4 regions of the Desulfosporosinus sp. Sb-LF genome follow, and region 3 is predicted to be linked to each of the others. Evidence: riboswitches for the same ligand, from Rfam matches in the RefSeq annotation. Region 3 holds a riboswitch; each other region holds the start of a gene.
The links. A riboswitch is a leader RNA that binds a small molecule or an ion and turns the genes downstream of it on or off. The one in region 3 is predicted to bind thiamine pyrophosphate.
Positions count from the first base shown of each region.

Region 1: another riboswitch for thiamine pyrophosphate. It lies ahead of E4K68_RS15535 (thiamine-phosphate synthase family protein); the one in region 3 lies ahead of E4K68_RS06170 (thiamine phosphate synthase).
Region 2: another riboswitch for thiamine pyrophosphate. It lies ahead of E4K68_RS15445 (hypothetical protein); the one in region 3 lies ahead of E4K68_RS06170 (thiamine phosphate synthase).
Region 4: another riboswitch for thiamine pyrophosphate. It lies ahead of thiD (bifunctional hydroxymethylpyrimidine kinase/phosphomethylpyrimidine kinase); the one in region 3 lies ahead of E4K68_RS06170 (thiamine phosphate synthase).

Region 1 is NZ_SPQR01000010.1:89,092-93,829, forward strand. It holds gene E4K68_RS15525 (NADH:flavin oxidoreductase) at 1-908, opposite strand, end outside; RNA gene ssrS (6S RNA) at 1,121-1,304, shown strand; gene E4K68_RS15535 (thiamine-phosphate synthase family protein) at 1,589-3,172, opposite strand; TPP riboswitch at 3,248-3,361, opposite strand; gene E4K68_RS15540 (DUF350 domain-containing protein) at 3,553-3,978, opposite strand; gene E4K68_RS15545 (glutathionylspermidine synthase family protein) at 3,969-4,738, opposite strand, start outside.
Region 2 is NZ_SPQR01000010.1:69,086-73,823, reverse strand. It holds gene E4K68_RS15450 (DEAD/DEAH box helicase) at 1-1,257, opposite strand, end outside; gene E4K68_RS15445 (hypothetical protein) at 1,699-1,953, opposite strand; TPP riboswitch at 1,968-2,073, opposite strand; gene E4K68_RS15440 (putative DNA modification/repair radical SAM protein) at 2,297-3,598, shown strand; gene E4K68_RS15435 (TIGR03915 family putative DNA repair protein) at 3,577-4,446, shown strand; gene E4K68_RS15430 (CoA-transferase) at 4,667-4,738, opposite strand, start outside.
Region 3 is NZ_SPQR01000003.1:325,066-329,803, forward strand. It holds gene fdhD (formate dehydrogenase accessory sulfurtransferase FdhD) at 1-185, shown strand, start outside; gene E4K68_RS06165 (molybdenum cofactor guanylyltransferase) at 262-870, opposite strand; TPP riboswitch at 1,241-1,341, shown strand; partial or broken gene E4K68_RS06170 (thiamine phosphate synthase) at 1,489-1,832, shown strand; gene thiC (phosphomethylpyrimidine synthase ThiC) at 1,832-3,109, shown strand; gene fdhF (formate dehydrogenase subunit alpha) at 3,176-4,738, opposite strand, start outside.
Region 4 is NZ_SPQR01000011.1:64,198-68,935, reverse strand. It holds gene pylC (3-methylornithine--L-lysine ligase PylC) at 1-282, shown strand, start outside; gene pylD (3-methylornithyl-N6-L-lysine dehydrogenase PylD) at 279-1,106, shown strand; gene pylSn (pyrrolysine--tRNA(Pyl) ligase small subunit) at 1,189-1,512, shown strand; gene E4K68_RS21490 (lytic transglycosylase domain-containing protein) at 1,681-2,568, opposite strand; TPP riboswitch at 2,794-2,907, shown strand; gene thiD (bifunctional hydroxymethylpyrimidine kinase/phosphomethylpyrimidine kinase) at 2,996-3,799, shown strand; gene cytX (putative hydroxymethylpyrimidine transporter CytX) at 3,796-4,738, shown strand, end outside.

The sequences.
Region 1 (4,738 bases), on a different contig from region 3:
TCAGCTAGCAATTGTTCGGCTGCTTGTACTTCGGTAATTCCACCCGTGAGAATTACCGGAATGGAGACTATCTTTTTGATGGCTTCGCTGAGCGGTGCAAAATAGCCTTGTCCGCTAAGGTCAGGTACCATATATCCTGAGAAACCGCCGGAAATATCAAGAATATTTACACCGGCCTTTTCAAATTCTTTGGCGGCGACTTGACTATCCTCGATAATAATTCCGCCCTCTCTAAAATCAGACGCACCTAATCGTAAAAGAATTGGGAAATCGTCACCTACTGCGGCGCGTACCGCTTCTATGACTTGCAGGTGGAGACGAATACGATTATGTACATTTCCACCATATTCATCGGTACGTTTGTTGGTTAGCGGGGAGAAAAATTGATTGAGAAGGTAACCATGGGCGGAATGGATTTCTACGCCATCGAAGCCAGCCTCCTTAGTACGTCGAGCTGCATTTTGAAAGGCACTGATGATATTCGCAATTCCCTCGCGGGTAAGCTCATTTGGCATACCCCCTCTACGTGGGTGTGAAACTGCTGAAGGAGCTACTGGGGTAGTTCCGGTAATTTCTTGAGTAGTATTGCTTCCAGCATGATTTATTTGCATCATAGTCTTAGAGCCATTACGGTGAATGACCTCCGCTAATTTCTTTAGGCCTTCAACCATGCTGTCGTCTGAAACGGAAAGCTGTAGGTCACTTGCTTTCCCATCTAACTTGATAAAACTGTGTTCAATGATTATAAGCGAAAGGTAGCCGCCTTCGGATTTTTCTGCATAGTAGTCTAGAATTGACTGGTTTACTTTCCCATTGGGATCTGCTTTCGCGGTAGCCATGGGTGGCATTACTAAACGGTTAATTAGAGTTAACGGGCCTGCTTGTAATGGTTTAAGTAAATGGGACATAAATTCAACCTCCCTAGTTGTATATAACCATATGTTATAGCTGGGGAATTGTTTTGGCAAGTAAATCGAATCTGATTTAATACTACAGAAAGACTAATTGGGGAGTATAGAGAGACAGGATATAGCTGTCATTATAACCAATAATCAACTAATGCATTAAAAAATTTATCTTGCTACAATAGCAATACGCCGCAAGGAAATAACATTATATATCCTTCCTGCGATGTACGAAGATTTTTATTTGGTTTTGATCCTATATAGATGACCGGGAGTTTAATAATCTTTCCTAGTAGGTCAAGCCCTTTTTAGGAAAGGGAAGACTGAACTGTAAAGTGAAGACGCCCACCTGCGAGAGCAGGGTCAGAAACCAAATAGTCCAACGGCATTGTGGGGTCAAGAAAACATAGGAGCAGGTACATTTTCGTGAGAAAGAATGTACCTGCTCCTATGTTTTCCTTTTTTGTTTGCCTATGCCTGTGGTAGGCGAGATTGAGTCGATTTTCTTGGTGACTTTTGATTAATTGAACCCCCAGAACACCGGCTAAGAGGCCAACGATGTAACTGATATCAGTTCCTCCTAAGTAATGTGGGCCATGTAACCTGTATAAAGAGTGGAGGACATAAGGGAACAGAGAGCAGGAGCAGAAAGTTTTTATAGGTATCTTCAAAAGTTCTCGCCCTTAGTTTAATAATGAGTTTATCTTTAATATCTTTTCAGTCAATTCATCAAGGGTTTCGGCTAGGATCAGAATTAGAATCTCCAAGTTTATTCTATCAGGAATGGAGATAACATCCGGGAGTATATCAGTTTCCATAAACATTCCTTCCAGATCCCGAATAAAATCACCTTCATTTTGCCTGTAGTCTAAGGCAGTAGGCATTTTGGATACCGTTAAACCCGCCTTACTAGAAGCCTGAAGAATAGCAGGGGTGTTTCTCAGATTAATAAGGCAACGTGTCTGAGGGGAATATTTGCGAAGACTTAACAATGTTTCACCCATGTTCACGGAACCTCCGAGTTCAGGTAGACCCAGTGTAACGGTGGTGTTTTTATAACGGAGAATTCTGCCTGGAATACCGGCTATTTCATCAAGTGATTTGCTCATTGGAGATGCATAGGCAATGTTTGCCCCAATTTCCGGTAGCATTCTATAGATGTTCTCTTGACAGAGTATGCTTACACATGCTTGGAGCTCTGTACATAGCTTTATTGAAGTTCCATTTGTTTCTTGAATTGAAGGGCTCTCTGGTGAGAGCAGTGGGCTAAAAAACACATCCCAGAATTTATCAATCGGAGGCGGAATGAGTTCATATTTTTCACCGTTATCCATATAGTAACAACCTTTGTCTGGGGACGTGACTTTACCCACTATAGCAGAGTCTATCCCTTGTTCGGCAAAAGCGGCCATCAATTCGGCAGTTTTTTTAGTAGAACAGGTTAAGACCAATGTTCCTTCACTGATGATTTCTAATGGATCAAGCTTAAAATAATTACACAGAGCAGCGATGTCTTCAGGAACAAATATCTTATTCTTATCAATTAGCATTCCTTTACCTGAAGCCTGGGCTACCTCCCATAAACCTCTCATAACGCCACCTTCTGTAGCGTCATGCATGGCGTGAACCCCACCAACAGTCGACGCTATGTGGGCATCCTTTACAACAGATACATCTTTCATTCTTTCCGCAGCTTTGTTGACTAGAGAAGGGGCTAAGACGGTGGACAGAAAATTTTTATGTTCATAACCAAGTAAAGCTCCTGCCTCGATCGCAGCACCTTTGGTGATTAGAACGTCATCACCTACTTGAGCCCCCTTAGGCGAGATATACTCATCAGCGAGCCCCCAAACCGTAATTCCTCCGATAGTAGGTACGACTACTGCCCCGTAATATCCTGTATGTCCACCAACGATGGAAATTCCTAATTCGCTGGCATATTTACTGATACTCTTAATCAGTTCTCCTGTATAATTGTCTTCTGTACCGGGAGGTAGAAGTAGGGAATAAGTCATAAATTGGGGTTTAATTCCCATTACCGCAACATCACTTGCTCCAATATGCACAGTGACGTATGCGAAATCATCAGCTGACATGGTCATACTAGGGAAGATGGGATCTTCGGCTATAGCCATATAACGATCGCCAATTTTGAGAATCGCCGCATCGACACCCATACTTGGCCCAATGATGACCTCGGGTTTTTGTTCTCCAGTAAAGGATAAGATATTTTTTTCAAAGAAATCATCATTTACTTTTCCGATCATTTGTTTTGCCTCCTCTTTAAAAAAATAAAACCGCAATCCTAAAATAGGTTGCGGTAAAAACATTTGTAATGATTCACATTACTGATTTTTCCATCCCTACGCCAGCATTATCCGGGTCAGGTTATAGGGTCAAAGACTTTATTGGGTCTTTATCTCAGCCGGCCTCATCCAGCTCCCCTGAAAAAACATAATTAATTTGTGGCGGTTAATCTATACACTTAATATACTTCTATATCTATGAGGATTCAATGCAAAAATTGGAATAAATTTTACTGGAAACGTTTCGAGAGGCAATACATAATGTGAAAGATTCTATAAGGGCTCAGCTTGGAAACATGAGTTACGGCTTCTAGCCTTGAGTCTATCCTTAGGTTAAGAAATTAATAACTAATTAACGAAGCCATTAGTATTCCCGTTGCTATACTTAAACAGAAAGAGAAAATACCGACCGCCACATTACCATTAGGTATTTCACGACGTACCTTAATAGTAGGGGTTAATAATTCAAAGAGCCAGTATACGATAATTAAGAAGACGGTTCCGGTCAGTGTCCAAACAGTCATATCTAGGAGGTCTACCGAGTGATAAATGGCTGATGCAAGGAGAATAGCAAGGCCCAGAATCTTACCTCCTAAATCAAATGCCACGGCTTTGGCAGCAGCGACCTTCTGCGGATTTTCCAGATCATCCCCGAAAGCCATAATCTGAAATTCTTTGTAGGGTGTTGTGTATGTAAAGAGCATCACAGCTAATAACATCAAAGGAATCGTGACCCCTAAATACTTAAGAAAGTTAATCAGATACATTTACCATCTTCCTCCTTAATAGTTTTTAGACATATAGGCAAGAAACACGAGAGATTGCCGGTGATTCGCTCCCCGATACGGGCACTTACAGCTGAAGCTTTGCCTCCGACCAAAAAAGAACCCCATAGCAGCCTTCCTTGATAAGGCCCACTCAAAGTATTACTTTCAACCACTTCCATATCAACCCTTTTCTGATAAATCATCGGTTGATCCCAATAGAAGTCATCCTTATCCTTTTCAACAAGTTGGCCGTCCGCTTCAAATAGACTAACAGCCCCACCCTCTCGGCCAAAGATGGGCTTGGTCACATATGGTTCCTTGTTTAGAAACCGGTTTTCCATATAGGTAGGAAGCATATAAGTCTCAATCCACTGATGTTCTTCAGTCGTATAAAACTCACCAGTTTCATGTAAATTCCAGATCAAGCTTTGAAGTGCCTTGGTTTGCGCTACAAATGCTGAGGGTGGATTGATAATTGCTAGTTTACCTCTAGCTACCAAATCAAGGACGTGTGCCCCCGTCGGGTATCGATCTCTCTCATCATTGTCTTCAGCGAGTTTCTCTAAGGCATGAAGACGATACCACACATCAATGGGTACGAGTTGCTCCTCGGCCAGAGCACACAACCGGTCTTCAGAAATCCTCAAGTCCTCGAGCGCTACAAACTGTGCCGACAGGCCGGAATGATTCAATAAATACTTCACGGTGTCCCGGTCCTCATCATGCCAGCCCAAGGCGCTAAAAACTATGGAGTTAGTAG
Region 2 (4,738 bases), on a different contig from region 3:
TCTCATCTTTGTTTTCTTCCCGGCATTCACATGGATTTTCATAATTTCAGTGCTCAGCTGCGCGCCTTTTGTTTCTTTGATATCTGGCGGCGTCTTGATTTTCGCCATGAAATATTGTTTCGACTGACGCACCGTTTCTTCTTCCGGTCTTTCCTTCAAAAGTATCTCTTTTCCGATGTAGTCATGGATATCCTTCAAAAATTTATTTTCCTCTTTGGTAACAAACGTAATGGCTTTACCCAACTTGTTGACGCGGCCTGTTCTACCGATCCGATGAACATAGCTTTCTCGGTCATATGGGATATCATAATTAATGACCAAGGTAATGTCCTCGATATCCAGACCTCTGGCCGCAACATCTGTTGCACATAGATACCTGAAAAATCCTTGCTTAAACTCATTCATGACGCTCAATCGATCCCGTTGTTCCATTCCCCCATGAAGCTTCTCACAAGAATAGTTTAGCTTTACGAGTTCAGCGTACACCTCATCGACCGTTTGTTTGGTATTGCAAAATATCATGCAGCTATCCGGGTTTTCGACAATCGTTAGATCTAGTAGAAGCTGCATTTTATCCGTTTGATCGACCTGATATCGTTCTTGAGCGATCCGATCTGTCGCTGGATGTTGTTCTTCGATTTCCATACAGATTGGGTCTTTCATGATTTTATTACATAAAACATTAATGTCTTGAGGCATTGTCGCTGACAATAAAATCGTCACCCGTTCTTGAGGCAAGCTGGAAATGATGGTTTCAATTTGCTCGATGAAACCCATATTCAGCATTTCATCGGCTTCATCGATGACGAGATAGTTTATATTGGATGTATCAATAGTCCCTCTTTCGATATGATCGATCAACCGACCTGGGGTTCCAACCACAACATGGGTTTTTTGTTTAAGTTCCTTTTCCTGAACGTGGAAAGGGTACTTCCCATAAATTGCAGCAACTTTTAACCTTTTGAATCGGCCAATATGGAACATATCTTCTTTGACCTGAGCTGCAAGTTCTCTGGTTGGTGTGAGCACTAAGGCTTGCGGTTTATTCTGTTCCCAGTCCACTAATTCGCAAATAGGAATAGCGAAGGCCGCCGTCTTTCCGCTACCAGTTTGGGACTTAACGATGATATCCTTTCGGGCCAAGACAGCCGGGATCACCTGTTCCTGGGCTTTGGTGGGACTGATGAAATTCAACAAACTAATGGCTTTTAATAACTCGCTACTTAATTGATATCCGTTAAAATTACGATCGATCATTTAGTCATCTCTTTCATTATTACGATTTCTGATGCACGCTTTTTTCAAATTCTCCTAAGCTCGATCTCCTATAGTATAAATGAATAGGCCCTGAAACATTCAATTTCCTTCATACTTAGCTGTCGCCTATTACCTATTACCCTTTATGTTGGATAAACCTATCTATTAATGCCGGGCCATACTTCCTGTACTCTCTCGATGAATGTATGGTGAGCACAAACATCTCCAGCTTAGGGATTAAAATGACCCGATCTAGACGATAATCATCCTTGATCGGGCTATCAAAAGTAGGCCCTCGCATCGCCCGGATCGGTTAGCGATCAAGGATGGTTGCGACGAAGTCCGAAGTGCGGGGCACAACTGTTCGGTTTGGCTGTTAGCTAACATGTCGATAATCTTTCTCTCGTGAAGTGTCTTGCTTTTAGCGAGAAATTCTTGTGATTAAGGGATGAGTAGGTGCAATAGTTGCCTTTTAAGATCTAACGCAACACTAGAAAGCAACAGCTCATCCGGATCACGCGGGTGTGGGAATGGGATTTTAAACTCTTGGATAATCTGAGCGGGACGTTGGCTTAGAACAACGACTCTGTCCGAAAGAAGAATAGCCTCATCAATATCGTGCGTGATCAATAAAACGGTATGCCTTGTTAAGGTCCGCCGTGCGAGACTGCAGGGGAACTGAGCATAAAAAAACACCGCAGTAATGCGGCGTCCCTATTCTCAAATCCTTCCTCCGCTGGCATTACCCAGATCAGGTTGAGGGTCGGGCAAGTTGCCCCTCTCAGCCAGAAAACTCCAGCTCCCCTGTTACCATATTAAGTCTATATTACACTAACACATTGAGTGTTTCAGTGCAATCTTTAATTTCCGCCATGATTAACACCCCTATTTCTGATGGCAAATCTAAAAGGTTTCTATTGATATGTGCTCGCCCTCCTGCTCGATCACACTCTTACACGTGTTTGCCCTTTTTCCTTTTGACAAGAACATACGTTTCATATTATAGTGTTTAATAGTTGCTAGGTAAGGGGTGTTGAACATTGATATTTATAATAAATTGACAATCTTGTCAGACTCAGCTAAATATGATGTGGCTTGCACTTCCAGCGGTGTAGACCGAAGTGGCAAGCAAGGCAGTATAGGTAGCGCAGCAAAAGCTGGGATTTGTCATAGCTTTTCGGCCGATGGGCGATGCATATCGTTACTAAAAGTACTGATGACGAATGTCTGCATCTTTGATTGCAAATACTGTGTCAATCGCATGTCAAACGATATCGTAAGAGTCGGGTTTACGCCTTCAGAACTCGCAGAACTTACAATCAACTTCTATCGGCGGAACTATATAGAGGGTTTATTCCTGAGTTCAGGGGTCATTAAAAATCCGAACAATACGATTGAGCAAATGATTAAGGCTCTTGAGATATTGCGTAACGTTTATCACTTTGGCGGTTATATTCATGTCAAGGCAATACCAGGAGCAGATAGTGAGCTCATTACCCGCTTGGGACTTTTGGCTGACCGGATGAGTATAAACATTGAGCTGCCTTCTCAGGAGAGTCTAAAGCTCTTGGCCCCAGACAAGACGAAGGAGTCCATACTACGTCCGATGGGACTGATTACTACTAAAATCCAGGAAAGCAGTACTGATCTAGTAAAATTTCGTCATGCTTCCAAATTTGTGCCAGCCGGACAGAGCACACAGCTGATTGTGGGGGCGACTCCCGACACAGACCATAAGATATTAACTCTAACCGAAGGGCTTTACAGAAAATACCATCTTAAGAGAGTCTTTTTCTCTGCCTATATACCGGTGGCTGAGCATTCACTACTACCTTCTATAGATATCAAACCACCTCTAGTGCGAGAGCATCGGCTTTATCAGGCCGACTGGCTTTTACGGTTTTACGGCTTTGAAGCTAAAGAACTGCTTGATGAACAAAATCCTAATTTCAATTTACAAGTGGATCCCAAATGCAATTGGGCACTCAACCATTTAGAGAAGTTTCCTCTTGAGATTAATAAAGCGCCCTATGAGATGCTTTTACGAGTGCCTGGAATCGGCGTGACAAGTGCGATGCGTATTCTTACAGCTAGGAGAACTGGCCCGATCGATTTTTCTGGACTTAAAAAGATGGGTATTGTCCTAAAACGCGCACAGTATTTTATTACCTGTAAGGGAAAAATCATGGAGGGTTTAAAAATAACGTCCGATGGAGCCATTAGAGCCCTTATGGCTGATCAACACAAGCTTCCGTCTCCTTATCCTGAACAGCTGTCGCTATTTAACGAGCCTTTCCTTACGAGAGAGGATGTGCAACAATGCCTGACAGGACAGATTTAGTCTACGCTTATGATGGTAGTTTTGAAGGGCTGATGTGTTGCGTTTTTGAAAGCTACGAGCAAAAGGAGAATCCCAGTATCATCCGACCCCCAGGTGTACAGCAGAGCCTTTTTGATACGGCGAAATGGATTGAAACGGACGAACATAAGGCAGACAGGGTTTTTAACTCGATTCCATCAAAGATATCCTCTAAAGCACAGGAGTTGATTAAGCTTGGTTTTTTAACATGTGCTCCGAATAAAGAATTGTTAATCTATCATTTCCTACGTTTGGGTTTTAAGTATGGGTGCAAGGTGATGACGATGCTCACGGACGATACGGTTTGTTCCCTCCAAAAAGCTGTACGCCATTTAACGTCTGAAAGTCAGAAGTTCATGGGATTTGTTCGTTTTTCCGTTTATGGCGAAGTGTTAGTGGCGGTAATTGAACCTAAAAACTTTGTGTTGCCTCTTCTATCAGTGCATTTTTGCGACCGATTCCGGAACGAAACATTTATGATTTATGATAAAACTCACAGTATGGCCTTAATTTATCGGTCACAAAAAGCGGAGCTGATCTTTGCCGACGAGTTGACGTTGCCAGAAGTTGACGGTACTGAAATTGAGTACCGTCAATTATGGAAGCAATTCTATAAAACGATTGCCATTGAAAGTAGAAATAATCCACAGTGTCGTATGGCACTGATGCCGAAACGGTATTGGGATCACATGACCGAATTGGATGATAGTATTGAACAAGCTAAATCTAAAGGGCCAGATCAGTGGCGTGTAGCGGAAACTGCTACTGAAATACTACCAACTTCGATAGGTGCTTTAGCTTCCCCGTTCCAATATCCAACTCGCAAGTAAGACGGTATCTTTTCATTTGCCACCTTGAGTTTGTTTCACATTGATCAATTAGGGTATAAATTTCTAAATACATTACGGTACAAAAGTTAGATCCTTGCGAAATCTAGTTTCGCACTCTTGGTCGTTGGGTAATTAAATTCGCATAAACTAAGAGGTTAACTCACCCCCACTTTAGGAGTAATGAGTTAACCTCTTTTGGTTGCCATAACATCATTGTCCACTATTTCATGATGATTCCTTCCGGATCAATAGTTTTATAGAGCAGATCCAATTCTTCATAGGTAGGAGTCAG
Region 3 (4,738 bases):
GTGGCCGAGTCTCTTCCGAAATACTACTCAAAGTTGCCAAAATGAAGGTGCCCATTCTCATTGCCCGTGGTGCACCTACGGACATGGCCCTCTCTCAAGCTACCGCTCTAAATATCACCGTTGTGGGGTTTGCCAGAGAGCAACGCCTTAATATTTATACCTGCCCTGAGCGAATTCTTCGCTGATAATTTCGCTTTTCACGGTTTGAAGTCGAATCTCGCTTAGGTACCTAAACGAGTCCAGTTAATAAGCACATTGAGTTTAATAGTCATTTGATGTAAGTGTCCTTTTTCGTTTAAGGATAGCAGTCCATTCTTCAGGTGTATTCACGTTACAGAAGACGTCGCTCAAATTTGAAAAGGCTTCTAGTTCCGTTTCTCCCACATATTTCACTGAACAAGCTTGATAAAAATCAATAATCTTGAGGCAACCTGCCTCGAGATTATTTTTGATTGCGGGAAGGCAACGTCGATGATAAAAGGCGTGTAGTGGGTGGAGGCCGAATTGAAGCCGTGGAACAACAACATCATACTCCGGAATCCATTTTGCCAAAAAGCGGATGGGATCTACTTCTAAAAATGGCATATCACAGGCCACGAAAAAAACCTTATCATAGGTCGCCGCTTTTAAACCCTGATAAAGACCTTCTAAAGGGCCTCGGCCAAGAATCTCATCTAAAATGACCGGTACTTCATAGCCTGCATACAGTTCAGGCTTATTGCTGCTAATCAAAACTTCTGCAAATACTCCTTGTAAGACAGTTAAACTCCGCTCCACTAAAGGCTTGCCCTCCAGTTCAAGGAAGGCCTTATCTTTATTCATTCGTGAGCTTTTCCCACCGGCTAATAAAATCCCGGTAGCGTTCAACATTGGAAGTTGCTCCTTGGGTTTCTGTAGTGACTTAGTAATTTTTGAAGACCTCCTCGTATTCAGCAGACGAGAAGCGTGTCCGAATCCGTTCTTAATAATAGTTACGGGACTCTGATCGCATCGGTCACTTTTCATTTTTCATATACCTTAATGTACCACATCAAACTTTTACTGTCACATTAGTAATCTTGAATAGCTCATGATACGATCGACCTGCTCTCTCCTCCTCAGGCATTTGCGTCTCTCGTATGGAAGACACCTCAGGCAGGAAAAGTGGGAATGATCTATTTAATTTACACTTCTATCGTTTAGTTATATAATGATATTAATACTTAACTGGACAAGTATTAATGCCCACTCAACTAAATACGTCGTTTGCTAGGGGTGCCCTTCGGGGCTGAGATGAGGAAACTCGATCCCTTTGAACCTGATCTGGGTAATACCAGCGGAGGAAAGCTAATCGTTTTACTTATATTTAGGAATATAAATGAGAACTGCTTACCGCAGTTCTCATTTTTTTTATAGTTTAAGCCCTCCCTGGTACCATGGCAGTAAGACGGGAACCACAGTAAACACGTACGTGATCAAGTGAAAGGAAGGCTGTTCCATGCAAATTGTTCCACCCATTCGCCTGCTCAAGCACAGGTTGCTGTAAAGGATGGCACAGATTACATCGGAGTAGGACCTTCATTTGCCACCCATACCAAAATCGATGTGTGTGATCCAGTAGGACTGGACTATTTAGACTACGTCGTCAAGAATTTGGAGATCCCGTTCGTCGCAATTGGCGGCATCAAGGAGCACAATCTGGCCGAAGTTGTTAAGGCGGGAGCTCGGACCATTGCCTTGTCACCGAGATTGTGGGCAATCTAGACATTCCGGGTAAGATAAAGAGTTTACAACGTATTATGGAGACACAGACCTATTCGCAATATGAAGCATATAGAAAGAGTGTGATTTGATGAGTACACAGATGGAACAAGCCAAAAACGGGGTCATCACAGCGGCAATGCAAACAGTCGCCGCGAAAGAAGGGCTGACGGCTGAGGAAATTAGACTTCGAGTAGCGGCGGGCAGTATTGTCATCCCAGCTAACCACAATCACACCTCTTTAAGTCCGGAGGGTGTTGGCTTGGGACTGAAGACAAAGATTAATGTCAATTTGGGTATCTCCCCAGATTGTGCCAACCTCGACAGTGAACTGGCCAAAGTACGCATGGCTCTGGACATGAAAGCTGAAGCGATTATGGATCTCAGCAACTACGGTAAAACCGTTGAATTTCGCCACCGGCTCATCGAAATGTCCCCAGCTATGATCGGTTCGGTTCCTATGTATGATGCCCTTGGTTACTTGGACAAAAAATTGGAAGACATTACACCCCAAGAGTTCTTAGCTGTGGTAGCACAGCACGCCCGAGACGGTGTAGATTTTGTAACAATCCACGCCGGCATCAACCAAGAAACCGCCCAGCACTTCCGACAGACCTCCCGCGTCACCAACATTGTCTCCCGGGGTGGTTCCCTACTGTATGCCTGGATGGAATTAACCGGGAAGGAAAACCCTTTTTATGAGTATTTTGATGATCTTCTAGATATATGCGCAGAATACGACGTTACCTTGAGCCTAGGGGATGCTTGCCGTCCTGGTAGTATCGGGGATGCTACAGACGGAGCTCAAATTTCCGAATTGATTGTCCTTGGAGAACTAACTCAGAAGGCTTGGAAACGCAATGTTCAAGTCATGATTGAAGGACCTGGCCACGTTCCCTTGAACGAAGTTGTAGCAAATGTCCAGATAGCGAAAAAGCTATGCCACGGTGCACCCTTTTATATCTTGGGACCGTTGGTCACGGATGTTGCGCCAGGTTACGATCACATCACCAGTGCTATAGGTGGAGCTTTAGCCGCCTCCGCAGGAGCGGATTTCCTCTGCTATGTGACACCAGCTGAGCACCTTCGTCTACCTACTTTGGACGACGTGCGTGAAGGGATCGTAGCGGCCAAGATTGCAGCTCATGCCGGAGATATCGCCAAAGGAGTACCCGGCGCTGCAGCATGGGATCGAGAGATGAGCGAGGCTAGGCAGGCTTTGGATTGGACAAAAATGTTTGACCTAGCCTTGGACCGGGAAAAACCGGAGCGTTATCGTAAAGAGTCCGCCCCCGAGCACCAAGACAGCTGCACCATGTGCGGAGAAATGTGTTCGATGCGCCTCATGAACCGCATTATGGACAAATAAGTTTATTGAACTGCGATAATACAAAAAAAATGGACCTTCATTAAAGAGAAGGCCCATTTTTTTGTATTAACTAATTTTTGAAATCTTTACCCCACAGACTTTGTACTCATAAGTCTTAGTGACTTTGTCATACGCCCCATTAGTCAAGACGTTGGTGGGGGATTTCATATAGTGCAGAGTCATGAAGACCATTCCAAGGGGTACTCGTTCCGTCAGCTTTATTTTTGTTTCCAGTTCTCCCCGACGGGATGCCACCTTGACGACTTCACCGTCTTCTAGTCCGAGCCGTTTGGCATCAGAAGGATTAATCTCTGCTAACTCTTCAGGTGAGTAATCCTCTAACCCCTTCGAATTTTGCGTGAAAACATTATAATGGGAAAGTTTACGCCCCGTATTGAGTAAGAACGGATACTCCTCATCAGGTTGTTCCCCAGGTAACTGATGGTCTACTGACACAAACAGTCCTTTACCCCTGTTGAATTTTCCTTCATGTAAGAACTTGGTTCCTGGATGTTCAGCATGCGGCACCGGCCATTGCAATCCTTGCGTACCCAAACGAGCATGGGTAATCCCTGCAAATTGGGGAGTCAGCTTCGCCACTTCCTGCATAACTTCTTCCGAAGACTGATATGGGAAGGAGTAACCCATACGGTTAGCCAATTCACAAATGATGTCCCCATCAGCCTTTGCGTTTCCAATAGGCTCGATCGCTTTATTAACCATTTGCACTCGACGTTCCGTGTTCGAGAATGTACCCGTTTTTTCTGCAAAACTAGCCCCTGGCAACACTACATCCGCCAGTTTAGCGGTCTCAGACATAAAGATTTCTTGAACTACGAGGAAGTCGAGGGCCTGCAGACCTTTACGCACATGGTTGGCATCAGCATCTGTCATCACTGGATCTTCTCCCAAAACGTACAGTGCCCGTAGATTTTTGCTGACTGCTGCGTCAAACATATCAGGAATCATAAACCCGGGATTAGGATCTAAAGGAACTCCCCAAGCGGCTTCAAATTTCGCCTTTACTTCTGGGTTTGAGACTTGTTGGTATCCTGGATATACATTTGGCAGTGCTCCCATATCACAGGCACCCTGGACATTGTTTTGTCCGCGTAAGGGGTTAACGCCTGAGCTTTCTTTACCAATATTTCCTGTGAGCATAGCTAGGTTCGCTAAACTCATGACATTATCCGTACCACAGGTGTGTTCCGTAATCCCTAGCGTATAGAAAATCTGTGCTCGTTCCGCCGTCGCATAGATTCTAGCCGCCTCCACAAGTTGTTCCACGGGAACCCCAGTTACTTTACTAACTACCTCAGGAGGGAATTTTTGAATCGTTGCTCGGAATTGTTCGAATCCTTCCGTGCGTTCCTCAATGAACGAGCGGTCTTCCCATCCGTTCGCAAGAATAATGTTCATAATCCCGTTGATCAGGGCAATGTCTGTCCCAGGACGAAGTCTTAACCAAATATCCGAATGCTCAGCAAGATCAATACACCGAGGATCAGCTACAATCAGCTTTGCGCCATTAGCTAACGCTTGCTTCATTTTGGTTCCAATCACCGGGTGAGCTTCTGTTGCGTTTGAACCAATTACAAACATAACCTTAGTATTTGGGATTTCATTAAT
Region 4 (4,738 bases), on a different contig from region 3:
TATTTAGAAGTTTCTGGTGAACATATTATGGCTGACGCCGGTCCGCTTCATGTATATCAAGATTTCTTCGGAGCCGATGAAGCGCTTACAAGTTATTTACCAGATAAAACGGAGTGGGTAGCCACTTTGATTATCACAGGAGAAGACTGCCAAACAGCGTGGGATAAACGATGCATTGTTCTTCAAGAGATCTGCAAGGCATTTGGAATTAGACATTACCACGACCGTTACCCGGTAATTGAAGATAGCGAAGGATTTATTAGAATGGCATCAGGGAGATGATCGGTTTGACTCGACTTAAAGAAGATGATGTTGTTGAAATTGCCAGTACATTAGAGGAGTATAACGCTGATTTGGTGAGGATGACGGGTTGTTCTTTACGAGAGATTGCCGCCCATGCAGTAGGTAAGGTAGTTAGCGGAGGCTACGTTCAAAATCCGAAAGTCGCCGTGATTCCGATGACCTGTGGACAAGGTATAATAAAAGGTTTTGTTGAGTCGGTCGCCAGCATTATAGACTATCTCGGATTTGACGTCGTTATTACAAATAGCCGGGATGCAGGTGGTGTGGCTGAAGCTGTGCAAAATAGTTCGGAGATTTTGTTCATGGCAGATGATGATCGTTTTGTGGCTGTAAACGTGAGAACAGGTAAGGTCTCTGATAATGGAGATGCTACAGGCAAGGGATATGTGTCTGGCCTAGAGCTCATGTGCCATGGATTAATGCGTAAAAAAGTATTGGTAATCGGGGCAGGCCCTGTAGGTACTGGCGCTGCTTTAGCGCTAATGCACTTTGGGGCAGAGGTTTCAATATATGACATAGATTTGTCGGCTAGCCAAAGGTTATCTGGGAGGTTGTTAAAACAGGGTTATTCCGTAAAGATAGAAACAGACTTAGACGGCGCTTTAGGGAGGCATAGCATTTTGGTGGATGCTTGCCCAGCTGAAGATGTTATTTTGTTGCGGCATATCACAGGAGATACAAGGATTGCAGCACCTGGTATTCCACTGGGGGTGCAGGCAACAGGCGTTGAGCAACTTCCCAAACGATTGCTCCATGATCCATTGCAGATTGGAGTGGCTACCATGATTTTTGACGTTTTGTAAACGCCTCTCCCTAATCGCAAATCGCCTTGAAATTTTTCCACTCGAATCGCGGTAATCGTAGAATAGATTGGAGTCGAAATAGATGACGATAGATTCTGGAAATAAAAAACGTTATTATCGCAAGAATGTCGATTTTTTTAAGTTCGTAGAGAAATTAAAGTTATGGCCTTCGAGAAACGGGATTCTGCATGGCATTAAAAGCATGACGATCCATGGAAACACTGCAGAGATCGTAACCCATTGTAATGAAAAGTTTCAGATCTACAATTCCAAGCATAGCCGAGCAGCACGATGCCTTCGAAATAAGTTGTTTTTTCATGCCTGCGGTACCTGCAAAATCCCGGAATGGAAGTTAAAAAAATACTCAGCGACTTTTGTCAATCAAAACTATGGTTCTCGTTTGTAGAGATGACTTTCATTGGATTATTTGAACTTGTCCGGAGGACCTCTTCCTGAATTCTGTTTTAACTGCGCTCAAGTAAGCTTCAAACTTCGCTAGAGCGCTTTTCTATTTCAAGGTCTTAAGCCTAAAATACCAGAATCCAATTTGACACTGAACTTGTACCAATATTTATTAATGTGATCGGTTTTCATTCCAAAGCCGTTCGTATTTGTTGATGAGATTGGGTACCCTCTGAACATAGTTCAGAGTTTCAGGGATCTTTGCCCAGGAATGGTTCTCTACATTTCCTGGCCCAGCATTATAAGCCGCAAGTGCTTCCGGAAGATTACCAAATTCTTTCAGTTGTATTTGCAAGTAATGGGCTCCGCCGTCAATATTTTGAGCGGGGTCATATGGATTTACATTTAATGATTTCGCGGTAGACGGCATCAGCTGCATTAAACCCAATGCCCCAACGGGACTAACTGAGTTCGGGTCTCCACCGGATTCTTGTTCAATTACGGCTGCAATTAAGGCAGGCTCAAGCGTATACTTCTTAGCGGACACTTCAATTTCCTTTTGCCAACGTAGTACCCTATCGTTGAGATTGATGGGTTGAGAATTCTCACCAACAATAATGGTCTGGCCCTGGTAGGTAATAATGGAAATACCCCAGAACTCTACAAAAGTATTTCCTGCAGCAGCTACGTCAATCTTGAGCTTTGCCCAGGGCGTCGAATTTCCTTGGGCTAGGTCCTCTGTGATCGCTGTTTTTATCCCTAGAACAGTTTTGATATCTTGGTTTACTGTGTTCGCTTTAACCTTAAACTGAGCTAGCTTTTGCCGTTTATAGATCTTGGTTTGTGTGACGTCAGTTTTTTCGCCAGGTAGCGAAGGCACCAACCAAGCCGGCGGGTTGCGATTGCTGAGGACGTCGATCAAGCCTTCCCATGTCGGCCTAGTTGTAGAACAGAAAAATAAGAGATAGATCACTAACAAACACATGCTAGTAGTTAATAATAGTCCACGTCGTTGCTTTAGAAAATTAAAGACCTTATTGTTAATTTTGGCTACGGTCATAGTTACACCTCTAAAATTTCATCCGTTTTACTATATCATAAGTCGTAAGAAATGCTGTAAACCATTTAATGGCTATCCCAAAGAACGAAAGTGGGATTGAGTAGGACGGGAATTGGAGGAATACAAGAGTAACTAGTATAGAGGGAATGAACGTATTATAATGGTAAATGACGGATGAAGACGTTGACTTTAGGCTTTTCCCATGTTAAATTTAACAAACAATATTGCAATGGGCGGGGGAGCTGGAAAGGCTGGCTGAGATTTAGACCCTATAAGGTCTAAGACCCTATTAACCTGATCTGGATAATGCCAGCGTAGGTAAGCAGTTTTACTCTTTTATGTAGATGAAGGAGCACAAACCCTATTCTGGGGGGTCTGTGCTCTTTTTTAGACTTTAAGAGAATTCAAGAATGTTTAGGAGGACGTCATGAAAAAAGTACTTACCATAGCTGGTTCAGATTGCAGTGGGGGAGCGGGAATTCAAGCTGATCTAAAGACTTTTTCTGCTCATGGAGTCTATGGAATGAGTGTTATAACCGCAGTTACCGCCCAAAACACCCAAGGAGTTTTTGCAGTACAGGATATCTCAAGAGATGTAATTGCCAAACAAATCGAGGCAATCTTTGAGGATATTGAGGTCGATGGGGTAAAAATAGGTATGGTTTCTCAAGTTCAGACCATAGAAGTAATTTCTGAACAGTTGAGGCGTTATAAGCCACAAACGATCGTTGTTGACCCAGTCATGGTATCTAAAAGCGGCTACCACTTGTTAAATCCAGAGGCGGAATCAACGCTGATAAAAGAATTACTGCCTTTAGCTATGATCGTAACTCCTAATATCCCGGAGGCTGAGGTAATGACTAAAATGTCCATTAACACTCTGAAGCAAATGGAAGAGGCTTCTAAAGCTATTTATCAGATGGGGGCCAAGAATGTTCTGCTGAAGGGGGGGCACCTAGAGGATGACTCGACTGATATCCTCTATGATGGACGGGAATTCAGTTATTTTTCCACGTCTCGAATTGCTACTAAAAATACTCACGGAACGGGCTGTACTCTTTCGTCCGCTCTTACTGCAAATCTAGCTCTGGGGTATCATCTGAACGAGGCTGTCTCACGAGCAAAGGAGTATATTACAACGGCCATTCAACATTCTTTAGCCATTGGCAAAGGCGTAGGGCCAACCCATCACTTTTATGAACTTTACAAAAAGGCGGGATTAATCGAGTGAGTTTAGAAAATAAGAATAACTTAAGCATGTTTAACTTTACAACCCTCTGGTTCGGCGCGGCGATTTCTGTAGCAGAAATTTTAGCGGGAGGGCTGCTGGCTCCACTGGGTTTTAAGATGGGCCTTTTGGCGATTATTTTGGGACACTTGGTGGGAACAACTCTTCTAGTTTTGGGAGGAATCATTGGCACGAATGAGCGGATTCCAGCTTTGGTGTCTACCAGAATTTCCTTTGGCCAGTATGGTTCGTACTTATTTTCAATTCTTAACGTTTTACAGTTGCTGGGTTGGACAGCCGTGATGATTATATCCGGGGCGCGATCGGTTAACCAGATTACGAAACTATTATGGGCATTCGATCATTTGACAGTTTGGAGCTTAATTATTGGGGCCTTTATCTTTGTTTGGGTTTGGCTCGGAAAAGATACCGGCTGGAAAAAGGCCAACCACATTGCCGTTATTTTATTGTTTCTTTTAACAATAGTCTTAAGCGTTATAATTTTCCGTAACCATGAGTTGTTTAGTAAGCAGGTTACTGGGGAAATGGCCTTCGGCTCAGCTTTAGAATTAGCAGTGGTCATGCCCTTATCTTGGTTACCCCTGATCTCCGACTATACTCGATTTGCCAAGACAAAGCGAGGGGGAGCCGGAGGCAGCTGGCTTGGTTACTTTTTCGGTAGCAGCTGGATGTACATTATCGGGTTAGGCGCTGCCATAGTAGCATCAGATCCAGACCCTTCAGCCATGTTACTAGCTGCAAATCTTGGTGTCGTAGCCTTAGGAATTATCGTCTTGGCGACCGTAACAACGACTTTTCTGGACGCATATTCCGCAGGGGTTACTTTTCTAAACATATTTCCAAACTTAAAGGAAAAAACAGTGGCCTTAGTTATGACCGCGATTGGAACAGGACTTGCGATCATCGTTAATATTGAGCAAT